2 linked regions of the Kitasatospora sp. NBC_00315 genome follow. The protein of the gene in region 2 interacts with the protein of the main gene of each other region in a pairwise test. Links are inferred from orthologs where the notes say so. Each region holds a gene or a part of one and is shown on either strand. Other genes may lie near its edges.

Region 1 (5,138 bases), 260 kb from region 2 along the record:
CCACCAGGGAGGGGTGCACCCGGGCGATCACGAAGGTCGGCGAGGTGACCGCGCCGCGTACCCCGAGCCCCGCGCCCAGGCCCCGGGTCAGCGTGGTCTTGCCCGCGCCCAGTTCGCCGGAGAGCAGCACCAGGTCACCCGGGCGCAGCAGCGCGGCCAGGTCCCGGCCGAGCCGGCCCATCCGCTCGGGAGTGGCGACGGTGAGTGTGGCTTGCGCGCCCATGCCTGTGTCGTGCCCTTCGATCCGTGCGGAGCCGCCGTCCGGCCGCCGCCACCGCTACGGTGCCACACCGGCGGGCGGCGGCGTGCCGGGGCCGCCCGCGCCCGGCCGCGGAGCGGTCACTGCGGTTCGGCGAGCTCCTGGACGGCCTGCGGCAGCGGCTGCGCGCCGGCGTACTCGACGGCCCGCCGGAGCAGCCCGGCCAGGTGCCGGTCGACCAGCTCCGGGCGCTCCAGCATCACCAGGTGGCCGGCGTTCTCCACCAGGACGAGTTCGGCGCCGGGCAGCGCGCGGGCGATCGCCTCGCTGTGCCCGGGCGGGGTGAGCAGATCCCTGGTACCGGCCAGGACCAGGGCCGGGATGCCGTGGAGGGCGGCGAGCGCGTCGAGCTTGTCGTGCGTCCCGAAGGCCGGGTAGAACTCGGCGACCACGTCGATCGGGGTGGCGTCCAGCAGCTGTTCGGCGAAGCGCACCACACCGGGGTCGACGTCCTTGCCGCCGAAGGAGAACCTCCGGTAGAAGACGGCCGCGAAGTCCGCGCCGAACCGCCGGGTGGCCTCGACCAGCTCGACCTGGCGGCCGAGCAGTTTCATCATCCCCGGGGCGACCCGGCGGAACAGCTTGGCCCCGACGGCCGGCAGGCCGAGTGTGACGCTGTCCCAGTCGCTGGCCAGCGTGCCGATCAGCGCGACCCCGGCGACCCTCCCGCCGCCCCCGGTGGGGGACGCCCCCGCGCCGAACAGCTCGGGGTACTGGGCGGCGAGCGCCATCACCGTCATGCCGCCCATCGAGTGACCGACCAGTACGATCGGGCCCTCGGGCGCCACGGCGTCCAGGACCGCCATGAGATCCCCACCCAGCTGGTCGATGCTCGCGGCCTCGCCCGCCAGGAAGGTGCGGGAGCGTTCGGAGCGCCCGTGGCTGCGCTGGTCCCAGAAGACCAGCCGCATGCCCTCGCGCAGCGCGGCGCGCTGGAAGTGCCAGCTGTCCTGGTTGAGGCAGTAGCCGTGGCAGAACACCACGGTGAGCGGCGCGGCCACGGCGGGCGGCGGCCCGCCCGGGCTCCTGCGGCCGCCCGCCCGGAGCAGTGCGCCGGAGCCGGCCAGCACCCCGGGCAGTCCGGTGCGGTCGACCGCACCCCCGTCGGTGCGCCGCCGGGCGAACCAGGCGCGCCTGGCGCCCCGGCCCGGCTCCTCGGGTTGCGGCTGGACGGGGCCCGGCCAGCCGGTGCCGTCCAGCTCGACGTACAGCTCGGTGCCGTCCGGCGCGCCGACGGTCCGCGGACGCCCGCGCAGCGACCCGTACGGGGCGGTGGCGTCCAGCGCCTCCCGGGCCCGGCGGCGCATCGCCCGCCCGACGGTGAGGCGCTCGACCGCCACACCGGCGGCGGCGCCCGCCGCGACCACACCGACCGAGATGCCGATCAGCCCGGCCCGGCTCACCCCGGCCGAGGCGCTGCCGGCGGCGCGGGCCACCGCCGCGATCGGGTTGCCGCCGTCCTGCTCGCTCATGCCGTGGCACCACCGGCGGACGGCGCGCCGGGGACGGCGCCGACGTACCGGCGCGGCACCCGGCCGCCGATCCGGGTGACGATCTCGTACGACACCGTGCCGCAGGCCCGGGCCCAGTCCTCGGCCGTGGGCTCACCCTGCTCGCCGGTGCCGAAGAGCAGCACGTCCTCGCCGACCCGGGGGGTGTCACCGCCGAGGTCCACCACGAACTGGTCCATCGCGACCCGGCCGGCGACCGTGCGCCACTTGCCGGCGATCTGCACCGGCCCGGTGTTGCTGGCGTGCCGGGGGATGCCGTCCGCGTAGCCCAGCGGGACCAGGCCCAGCGTGGTGGCACCCGGCGTCGTGTAGTGGTGGCCGTAACTGACGCCGTGACCGCCGGGCACCTCCTTGACCAGGGCCAGCCGGGCGGTCAGCGACATCACCGGGCGCAGCCCGAAGTCGGCCGGTCCGCCGACCTCCGGGACGGGCGAGAGCCCGTAGGTCGCCAGGCCCGGGCGGACCAGGTCGTAGTGCGCCTGCGGGAGCAGCAGGGTGGCCGGCGAGTTGGCCAGGTGCCGGACCTCGGGGCGCAGCCCGGCGCCCTCCGCGTACGCGAGCGCGGCCGCGAAGCCGTCCAGCTGGGCCTGGATGGACGGGTGGCCCGGCTCGTCGGCGGCGGCGAAGTGCGACCAGACGCCCGCGGCCGTCAGCAGGCCCTCGGCCTCGGCCCGCAGGACGGCGGCGACCAGGTCGGGCCAGTCGTGCGGCTGGCAGCCGTTGCGGCCGAGGCCGGTGTCGGCCTTCAGGTGCACCCGGGCCGGCACGCCGCAGGCCCGGACGGCCGCCAGCAGCTCGTCGAGCGCCCATCGGCCGCTGACCGAGATGTCGACGCCGGCGCGCAGCGCCTGCTCCCAGGGAGCGCCCGGGGTCCAGAGCCAGCACAGGATGCGGGCCCGGTCCGGCCCGATGCCGGCCGCGCGCAGGGCCAGCGCCTCCTCCGGGGTGGCGGTGCCCAGCCAGGTGGCCCCGGCCTCCAGGGCCGCCAGGGCGCACGGCAGCGCGCCGTGGCCGTAGGCGTCCGCCTTGACCACGGCCATCACGGCGGGACCGCCGGTGCGCTCGCGCAGGGCGGCCACGTTCGCGCGCAGGGCGGCCAGATCGATGGTCGCCTCGGCCCGGTGGTGTCGGCCGGGGGCATCGGCGGTGGTGGCCGCCCCGGTCGTGTTCGCAGTTGTCATCGGGGTCAGTCTCCCAGACCGGTCCGGGTGCCCGCCGGACGGCCCGGTCAGGCCGTGTCCCGGGCGCGGCGCGCTCACCCGTCCCGGCGGCCCGCCCGGCCGGCGGGCGCGGCCGCGCGGACGTCGCGCCAGACCGCCGGCAGCTCCCGGGCCAGATCGCTCGCCGCCACCGGCGCGCCCCCACCGTCCGCGCCGGTACCGGCCGCCCGGCGTCCGGCCAGACCGTGCAGGTAGGCGGCGGCCGAGGCGGCGTCCAGCGGGGTGAGGCCGGCTGCCAGCAGCGAGCCCGCCAGGCCGGCCAGGACGTCCCCGCTGCCGGCCGTGGCCAGCCAGGAGGTGCCGGTCGGGTTGACCCGGGCCTGGCCGGTGGGCTCGGCGACGACCGTGCTGGAGCCCTTGAGCAGGACGGTCGCCCGGTAGCCGGCCGCGAGCCGGCGGGCGGTGCGCAGCCGGGCCGCCGCGAGCTGCCCGGCGTCCGGGGGCGGGCCGCCGTCCACGCCCGCGAGCAGCCGGGCCGCCTCGCCGGTGTGCGGGGTCAGCAGGGTCGGTGCGGTGCGCGCGGCGAGCACGGCGGGGCCGAGCCGGGCCAGCTCGGTCAGGCCGTCCGCGTCGACCAGGACGGGCACGTCGGCCGCCAGCGCCTCCCGCAGCGCCTGCTCGGCGCCGTCACCGCCGCCCGGTCCGACCACCCAGGCCTGGACCCGGCCGGCGCCGGCCGGCCCGCCCTCGGTGACCAGCACCTCGGGGAAGCGCCGGACCACCTCCTCCGCCGCCGTGCCCACGTACCGCACCGCGCCCGCACCGCCGCGCAGCGCGCCGGAGACCGCCAGAACCGCCGCCCCCGGGTACTTCGCGGAGCCCGCCGCCACCCCGACCACACCGCGCCGGTACTTGTCGCTCTCCGTGCCGGGTCGGGGCAGCAGCGCGGCCACGTCCGTGTGCTGCAGCGCCGTCAGAGCCGCCGGCGGCAGGTCGAGGCCGATCGGCACGAGCTGAACCGCACCGGCGTGGGAGGCGCCGGGATCGACCAGCAGACCGGGCTTGTGGCTGCCGAACACCACCGTCACGTCGGCCCGCAGCGCCGCCCCCGGCACCTCGCCGGTGTCGGCGTCGACGCCGCTCGGCACGTCGACCGCGACCACCAGGGCGGGGCGCGGGGCGGTGGCGTACGGCTGCGCCCCGGCCCGCAGGCCGCCCCGGCCGCCGATACCGACGATCCCGTCCAGCGCGAGGTCCGCGGCCGTGAAGGCGGCCAGGCCGGCCGCCGGCTCCGTCAGCACCCGACCGCCGGCCGACCGCAGGGCGGCCAGGCCGTCGGCGTGCGCCCGGTCGGGCGCCAGCAGGACGGCGGTGACGGCGGCGCCGCGCCGGGCCAGCAGCGCGCCCGCGTGCAGGGCGTCACCGCCGTTGTCCCCGCTGCCGGCGAGCACCGTCACCCGGCTGCCGTAGACCCTCCCCCGGTGGTCCGCCAGCAGCCTGGCGCAGGTCGCGGCGAGACCGGCGGCCGCCCGCCCCATCAACGTGCCCTCCGGCAGCCGGGCCATCAGCTCGGCCTCGGCCGCCCGGATCCGCTCGACGGTGTGTGCGTGACGCATTCCCCGGCCTCCAGTGGCTCAGCCCTCGGCGATGACTACCGCCGACGCTACGCCCGCGTCGTGGCTGAGCGACACGTGCCACGAGGCTACGCCCAGTTCGGCGGCGCGCGCCGCGATCGTCCCGGTGACCCGCAGCACCGGCCGGCCGGACGCCTCGGTGTGCACCTCGGCGTCGTGCCAGTTCAGCCCGCCGGGCGCGCCGAGCGCCTTGGCCAGCGCCTCCTTGGCGGCGAACCGCGCCGCCAAGGAGGCCGTCCCCCGCCGCGATCCGGACGGCAGCACCAGCTCGGCCTCGGTGAACAGGCGCTCGGCCATCCCCGGCGTGCGCTGCAGGGCCTCCCCGAACCGGTCGATCCCGGCCACGTCGATCCCGACCCCGATGATCACGCCCCACACTCCTCCGCCGCAGTCCCTCGCTGCCGGGGACCTTACGGCACGCCTTCGGGGTGAGAGCCGCTGCGAACCCCCTTCGCCACCGGCCGGTACGCCCGCCGGGTGCTGTTCGGCGAGCCGCTCGGCCTGCCCGCGCCGGTCTCCCGCGCGCCGGCCGCGGCGCCCCTGCGGTGGAACGCGGCCACCGCAGGGGCGCCCG
Region 2 (7,517 bases):
AGCCCACCTCGTCGCGTCCACCGTCACCCAGGCAGTGATCCTGGCCGGCGGGCAGGGCTCCCGACTGCGCCCCTACACCGACGACCGCCCGAAGCCGCTGGTGGAGATCCCCGGCACCGGCACCCCGATCGTCGGGCACCAGCTGGCCTGGCTGGCGGCCGAGGGGGTGACGGACGCGGTGATCTCCTGCGGCCATCTGGCCGAGGTGCTGCAGGAGTGGCTCGACCAGGCCGACCTGCCGCTGAACGTCAGCACCGTGGTGGAGAACGAGCCGCTGGGCCGGGGCGGCGGGCTCAAGTACGCCGCCCGCGCCCTGCCGCGCCCGGACGAGCCCTGGTACGCCACCAACGGCGACATCTGGACCCGTTTCAGCCTGCGCGACATGGCGGCCTTCCACCACGAGCGGGACGCCGTCGCGACGCTCGCGCTGGCCCGTCCGCGGATCCCGTGGGGCGCCGTGGAGACCGATCAGTTCGGCAACGTCCTGGACTTCATCGAGGCACCGCCGTCGCCGTTCCTGATCAACGCCGGCCTGTACGTCTTCAGCCCCGAGTTCGCCGCGCTCCTGCCGGACGTCGGGGACCACGAGCGGACGACCTTCCCCCAACTGGCGCGAGGCAAGCGGCTGGCGGGCTACCAGCTCCCCCAGGGCGTCTACTGGCGGGCCATCGACACCGCCAAGGACCTCACCGAGGCCGCCAAGGAACTGGCGTCCGGCGCGGGCGCCGGGGCGCGCTGACCCCCCCGCAGGACGCCAGGCAGGACCACGGGCAGGACGACCCGCAGGACGCCAGGCAGGACCACGGGCAGGACGACCCGCAGGACACCGCACGGACCGGCGACGGGACGCCCGGCGGCCCGCCACGGGCGCCACAACGAGCGAGCCGGCCGGACGCCCCCGAGGGGTGTCCGGCCGGCTCGTCGTCGGTCCGTGGCGGGCCGTCACGAAGGCGGCGCCGCCGGGGGATGGATCCGTCAGGTCGACGTCCCCGCGCCCGGCTGCTGCCGACCCTGGGCGCCCAGGCCGCTGGGCAGCTCGGCCAGCGGGCCGCTGCCCAGGACGCCGCCGAGCAGGCCGCCGCTGCTGGACGGGCTGGGCTTGGACGCCGCCCCGCCCGGAGCGGTGCTGCGACCGCTGGGCGTGGTCTTGGCGGGCGGGTTCGAGGCGGCGGTCGACGGGGCGTCGGACTTGCCCGCCCTCGGCTTGGCGCTCGGACTCCCCTTCGGTGACGCCCCGCCGGAGGGCGTGGCACCCGCACTGGGCGAGTGCGACGCCGAGGGCGACGGCTTGGCGGACGGCGTCGACGGGGTGCTCGGCTTCGCCGAGGCGCCACCCGGCCAGACCGGTGTGCCGTAGTCGCTGTCCGGACCGGCCGGTCGCGGATCCGGGCGGCCGCCGGTACGGACGGCCGCGCCGAGCATCGACCCAAGCAGCAGGGTGAGCCCCACCACCAGCGAGGTGATCACGGCGCCCCGGCGCAGGACCCGCCGCCGCAAAGCGCCCGGTGCGCCGGCGCCGTGGCGCCGCCAGGCCTCCAGCGCCAGCCGCCCGTCCAGCGAGCCGAACGGCGCGCCGGCGATCAGCAGGGGGCTCCAGGCCACCAGGAAGATCAGGTCGGGGGTGTCGTAGACCGGCACGGCCCGCCAGCTGACCGTGAACAGCAGCGCGGCGGAGAGCAGCATGGCGGCGCCGGCCGCGAACCGCTGCCAGAGGCCGAGGATGGACAGCACGCCGACCACGATCTCGGTGAAGGCGACCCCGAGGCCGGCTCCGACCGGGTGGGCCATGGCGAAGTTCAGCAGTGGCTCGGCGACCCCCCAGGGGTGCAGCGAGGCGAGCCAGCGCATCATCGAGCCGCGGTCGCCGCCGTCGAAGTACACCGGGTTGCAGAGCTTGCTGAACCCGGCGAAGACGGACAGCGATCCGAGGACCACCCGCAGCGGGAGCAGGACCAGGCCGAGGTCGACCCGGCGGCCCGGGTACCGGGCGTGCCGGGAGTCCCCGGCCGCCGCCGCGGTGACCTCGGGCAGCTCGCCGGCCGGGCTCCAGGCCTTCGGCTCCGGGCGGGTGCTGCCGCGGCCCGCCTGCGGGGAGCCGGTCTGCCGGGGCACGGTCGCCGATCCGCCGTACGGCTGGATCACCTGGGTGTCGTCCTCCGCCAGGGCGCCGGAGGGCCCCCGGCCGGCGCCGGCCGGGGCGGGCACGGTGCTGAGCCGGACGGCGTCCAGCAGCCGGGTGGCCGCGACGTCGCCGGGCGCGGCCTGGCCCGTCCAGGTGACGGCGGTGACCCGCCCCTTGCGCCGGGGCGCGCCGACGGCCGCCCCCGCGAGCAGGGGGGCGTCGGCACTGTCGACCACCACCTGCGGGGTGACCAGCGGCCGCCGGATGAAGCCCTGGCTCGCGTACGGGTCGCCGAAGGCGGCGCCGTACGACAGCAGGTCGGTAGGGGCGTCGATCAGCGGCGCCACGGGGGCGCCGAGTCTGAGCCGGAAGCTCGCCTGGGTGCTGCTCAGCCGGGCGGGGTCGGACGGTACCTTGACCGTGTTGAGACCGGGGCCGGAATCTATCCCCGCCGCGCCGCCCTGCCCGGGGAACCGAGGTGTTCTGGTGTCCACACCCGTCTAACCGGGTGACGGCCGATTAGGACACTCTCCCGGGTGGATTCTTGGCGGCCACTTGAAGTGATCATGAGAAAAGCGATCGAGCCCGATCGGGCCCGATCGCTTTCACTCAAACCTGTACAGGTCAGGACGTGCGGGACCGCAGACGGGCCGCCTCGTAGAGCACGATGCCCGCCGCGACACCGGCGTTCAGCGACTCGGTGGCACCCGGCATCGGGATCCGCACCCGGATGTCACAGGTCTCCGAGACCAGGCGGGACAGACCCTTGCCCTCGCTGCCCGCGACGACGACGACCGGCCCGGTGAGCGCCTCCAGGTCACCGACCTCGGACTCGCCGTCGGCGGCCAGGCCGACCACCAGGCAGCCGGCCTTCTGGTACGCCTCCAGCGCGCGGGTCAGGTTGGTGGCGCGTGCCACCTGCAGGCGCGCCGCCGCACCCGAGGAGGTCTTCCAGGCGCCCGCCGTCATACCGGCCGCCCGACGCTCGGGGATGACCACGCCGTGCGCGCCGAAGGCGGCGGCGGAGCGGACCACCGCGCCGAGGTTGCGGGAGTCCGTCACGCCGTCCAGTGCCATGATCAGCGCGTCCTGGCCGAGGTCGGCCGCGACACCCAGCAGGTCCTCCGGGTGCGCGTACTCGTACGGCGGCACCTGCAGCACCAGGCCCTGGTGGTTCAGGCCGCTGGTCATCTGGTCCAGCTGCGCGCGCGGGGCCTCCATCAGCGGGATGCCCCGCTCGTTGGCGGCCTGGAAGGCCTCGCGGACCCGGTCGTCGGTGTCGATGAACTGCATGACGTAGAGCGCGGTGGCGGGCACGCCGCCCTGCAGCGCCTCGACCACCGAGTTGCGGCCCACGACCAGCTCGGCGGCGCCGGCGCCGCCACGGCCGCCACGGCCGCCGCCGCCGCTGCGGCGCATGCCGGCCCGGGACTTGGCGTCCATCTCGCGCTTGACGGCCGCGTTGGCCTGCCGCTGCTTGACGTGGCCCTTGCGCGCCGAGGCGGGCGGCGTCGGACCCTTGCCCTGCAGTGCCTTCCGGCTGTGGCCGCCGGTACCGACACTCGCGCCCTTCTTCGACCCGGGGTTGCGGCGGTTCCTGCGTGCACTGTTGCCGGCCATGGCCTTACTTCCTGTCTGTCCGGCATGCCTCACTGCGACATGCTCTTCGTCCTGCGTGGGCCCTCCTCGTCCGGCCGGCGGGAGAATCCCGGTCGGCCGGACAAGGAGGGAGGGCCGTACCGGTCCGGTACGGCCCACCCTCACCCCTGGGAAGGGGTTACTGGTTACCAAGTGTGACGGGTTTCCGCGACTCGCGGGCCCGCGTGCTACGGGTTGCCGATCGTCCAGCGCGGGCCGGACGGGGTGTCCTCGATCACCAGCCCGGCCAGGCCGAGCTGGTCGCGGATGGCGTCCGCGGTGGCGAAGTCCTTGCGCGCCCGGGCCGCCTGCCGCTGGTCCAGGACCAGCCGGACCAGCGAGTCGACCACGCCGTGGAGGTCCTCGCCGCGCTCCGCGCCGGCCCAGTGCGGGTCGAGCGGGTCGAGACCCAGCACTCCGAGCATCGCACGGACCTCGGCCAAACGTGCTACCGCGTTCTCCTTGTCGTCCGCCGTCAGCGCGCTGTTCCCCTGCCGGACGGCGGTGTGCACGATGGCGAGCGCCTGCGGAACGCCCAGGTCGTCGTCCATCGCCTCGGCGAAGGCCGGCGGCACCTCGGGCGCCGCCTCGACGGGCCCGCAGCGTTCCACGACCCGCTGGACGAAGCCCTCGATCCGACCGAAGCCGGCCTCGGCCTCGCGCAGCGACTCCTCGCTGTACTCGATGGTCGAGCGGTAGTGCGGGGCCGCCAGGTAGTACCGGAGCACGATCGGGCGCCAGCGGGCGACCATCTCCGAGACCAGCACCGAGTTGCCGAGCGACTTGCTCATCTTCTCGCCGCTCATGGTGACCCAGGCGTTGTGCACCCAGAAGTTGGCGAAGTCGTCGCCGAACGCCTTCGACTGGGCGATCTCGTTCTCGTGGTGCGGGAAGATCAGGTCGATCCCGCCGCCGTGGATGTCGAAGGCCCCGCCGAGGTACTTGTGCGCCATGGCGGAGCACTCCAGGTGCCAGCCGGGCCGGCCGCTGCCCCAGGGGGTGTGCCAGCTCGGCTCACCCGGCTTCACGGACTTCCACATCGCGAAGTCGCGGTGGTCGCGCTTGCCGGTCTCGCCCTCGCCCGCCGGCTGGCGGAGGCTGTCGATCTTCTGGTTGGAGAGCCCGAGATAGCCGGGGAAGGACTTGACGTCGAAGTAGACGTTGCCGTGGGCCTCGTAGGCGTGCCCCTTGGCGATGAGCGCCTGCATCATCTCGATCATCTCGGGGACGTGGCCGGTGGCCCGCGGCTCCACGCTCGGCGGCAGGCAGCCGAGCGCCGAGTAGCCGTCGTTGAAGGCGCGCTCGTTGGCGTAGGCGATCTGCCACCAGGGCGTGCCGAGCTCGCGCTCCTTGGCGATCACCTTGTCGTCGATGTCCGTGACGTTGCGCACGAACGTCACCTGGTAGCCGCGGTAGGCGAACCACCGCTGCATGACGTCGAAGTTGAGGCCGGACCGGATGTGCCCGATGTGCGGTGGTGCCTGGACGGTGGCGCCGCACAGGTAGATCGAGACACAACCCGGTACAAGCGGGACGAAGTCGCGTACCTGGCGGGCGTCGGTGTCGTACAGACGAATGCTCACAGCGTCAAGCGTAGTGGGCAGCAAGGGGTGCCCCACGACAATCCGGGATGTCAATCCCGTCGCAGGGTCATGACAGGCGTGTCGCCAACCGGAGCGACACGCTCCGCTCAGGCGTTCCCGACCACCTTGCGGGGGGTGAGCCGGACGACCACGCGCACGTCATCGGGGCCGTCGTAGCGGTATTCGCTCTCGCCGCGGTACTTGCGGGCGAGCTCGTCGATCAGGTCCTTGCCACCCTCCCGGGTGAGCGAGACCTCACCGCGGAACTCCAGGTACGTGTACGGACTCTCCGGCGGGTTGATGACCACCGAGACACGGGGGTCGCGAACCATGTTGAGGTGCTTGCGGCGCCCCTCCACCGTGGAGAACAGCAGATCGTCGCCCTCCCGCCGGACCCAGACCACCGAGGACTGCGGGCTGCCGTCCTCCTGCACGGTGGCGACCACCGCGAAGGACTTCCCGTCGATCAGCGCCTTGGCGGTGTCGGAGAGCTGCACGGACACGGGGACCTCTTCTCGTTCGCTCGACAGCGGGGTCGAGGGTTGACGGACCGTGTCAACGGTAGAGACCCGCTCCCTGTCTCCACCGCTGAACACGCGTCAGCCGCGGCTCATTCCCCGACGGCCGCGTCCGTCTCGTACACCAGCGCCGTGGCGAGCGCAGCGAGCCCCTCGGCCCGACCGGTCAGCCCGAGACCGTCGGTCGTCGTCCCGGACACCGAGACCGGCGCGCCGACGGCCGCCGACAGCACCTCCTGGGCCTCGGTGCGGCGCTTGCCGATCTTCGGGCGGACGCCGATCACCTGGACCGACACGTTGCCGATCTCGAAACCGGCCGCCCGGACCAGCCTGGCGGCCTCGCCGAGCAGCTTCACCCCGGACGCCCCGGACCACTCGGGCCGGTCGGTGCCGAAGTGCGCGCCCAGGTCGCCGATCCCGGCGGCCGAGAACAGCGCGTCGCAGGCCGCGTGCGCGGCGACGTCCGCGTCCGAGTGCCCGGCCAGGCCGTCCCCGGCGTCCGGCCAGTCCAGACCGGCCACCCGCAGCGGGCGGCCCGCCTCGAAGGCGTGCACGTCGGTGCCGATGCCGACCCGGGGAATCACCGGTCGCGATGCGCCACGCGGCTCGGCGGCCTTCGGTACGGCCTGAACGCCGGGGGCCTCCGGCGCGCCGTGCGACTCAGAAGCCATCGGAGGCCCTCCGCCGGGCGAGTACGGCCTCGGCGAGCACGAGGTCCAGCGGACGGGTCACCTTGAACGCCTCCTCGTGGCCGGGCACCACGACCACCCGGCCGCCGTAGCGCTCGACCAGGCCGGCGTCGTCGGTCACCGGCGGCAGGCCGCCCTCGGCCTCCTCGGCCAGCGATTTGGCGTGCACCTCCTGGAGCACGTCCCGACGGAACCCCTGCGGGGTCTGCACCGCGCGAAGCGTGGCGCGGTCGGGCGTGTCGAGCACCGGCTCCGGCCCGCCCCCCGGCTGCGGCTCCACCCGCTTGACGGTGTCGGCCAGTGGCACCGCGGGCACCACGGCCTCGGCCCCGGCCCGGACGGCCGCCGTCACCGCGTCCACCACCTCCACCGGTACCAGCGGACGGGCGGCGTCGTGCACCAGCACGACCTCGACCCCGACCGGGACGGCGGCCAGCCCCAGCCGCACCGACTCCTGGCGGGTCGCCCCGCCGGCCACCACCCGGACGTCCGTGCGGTCCAGGCCGTGGCCGGCGAGCAGGGAGACGACCTCGGCCACGCCGTCCGGCGGCGCTGCCACCACCACCAGCCCGACCGACCGGCTGCGCGCGAGCGCCCGGACGGCATGGACCAGCAACGGCACCCCGCCCAGCTCTCGCAGGGCTTTCGGGGCGCCGGGCCCCAGCCGCTCCCCGCGTCCCGCGGCGGGCACCACTGCTGCTGCGACTGCTCCTGCGGCGTTCAGGTTTCACTCCTTCGGCGAAGTGGGTATGGCCATGGCGTGCACGACGGACGCGACCCCTTCCGGACACGCCTCAGCGCCCGAAGTGCCACTGCACCACCTCGGAAGCATGGGCTTCCGCAGCGGCGCGCCGGCATCGGGCGCTGTGAGCGTGGAGCGCGGAACTACGAGGCGAGCACCTCGTCGAGCAGCGTTTCCGCCTTGTCCTCGTTGGTGTTCTCGGCCAGCGCGAGCTCGCTGACCAGG

The links.
Region 1: the proteins of rlmB (region 2) and OG823_RS20660 interact in binary tests that used the Escherichia coli proteins (3 or more experiments, as listed by UniProt). The link is inferred for Kitasatospora sp. NBC_00315 from one-to-one orthologs.

Annotation. Positions count from the first base shown.
Region 1 is NZ_CP108025.1:4,976,330-4,981,467, reverse strand. The notes cover bases 2,287-5,138. They hold OG823_RS20660 (NAD(P)H-hydrate dehydratase), read right to left. Parts: upstream 4,547-5,138; coding sequence 3,026-4,546; downstream 2,287-3,025. Other genes in these bases: OG823_RS20655 (holo-ACP synthase), read right to left, coding at 4,565-4,933; alr (alanine racemase), read right to left, coding at 2,287-2,951. Also shown: tRNA (adenosine(37)-N6)-threonylcarbamoyltransferase complex ATPase subunit type 1 TsaE, read right to left, coding at 1-223; OG823_RS20670 (alpha/beta fold hydrolase), read right to left, coding at 340-1,731; more of alr, read right to left, coding at 1,728-2,286. UniProt on the Escherichia coli protein: Bifunctional enzyme that catalyzes the epimerization of the S- and R-forms of NAD(P)HX and the dehydration of the S-form of NAD(P)HX at the expense of ADP, which is converted to AMP.
Region 2 is NZ_CP108025.1:4,710,452-4,717,968, reverse strand. What follows is about bases 1,745-4,689. They hold rlmB (23S rRNA (guanosine(2251)-2'-O)-methyltransferase RlmB), read right to left. Parts: upstream 3,743-4,689; coding sequence 2,747-3,742; downstream 1,745-2,746. Other genes in these bases: cysS (cysteine--tRNA ligase), read right to left, coding at 3,949-4,689; OG823_RS19385 (DoxX family membrane protein), read right to left, coding at 1,745-2,469. Outside these bases: OG823_RS19390 (NDP-sugar synthase), read left to right, coding at 1-739; more of OG823_RS19385, read right to left, coding at 976-1,744; more of cysS, read right to left, coding at 4,690-5,343; OG823_RS19370 (PPOX class F420-dependent oxidoreductase), read right to left, coding at 5,451-5,846; ispF (2-C-methyl-D-erythritol 2,4-cyclodiphosphate synthase), read right to left, coding at 5,954-6,532; ispD (2-C-methyl-D-erythritol 4-phosphate cytidylyltransferase), read right to left, coding at 6,522-7,244; OG823_RS19355 (CarD family transcriptional regulator), read right to left, coding at 7,436-7,517. UniProt on the Escherichia coli protein: Specifically methylates the ribose of guanosine 2251 in 23S rRNA.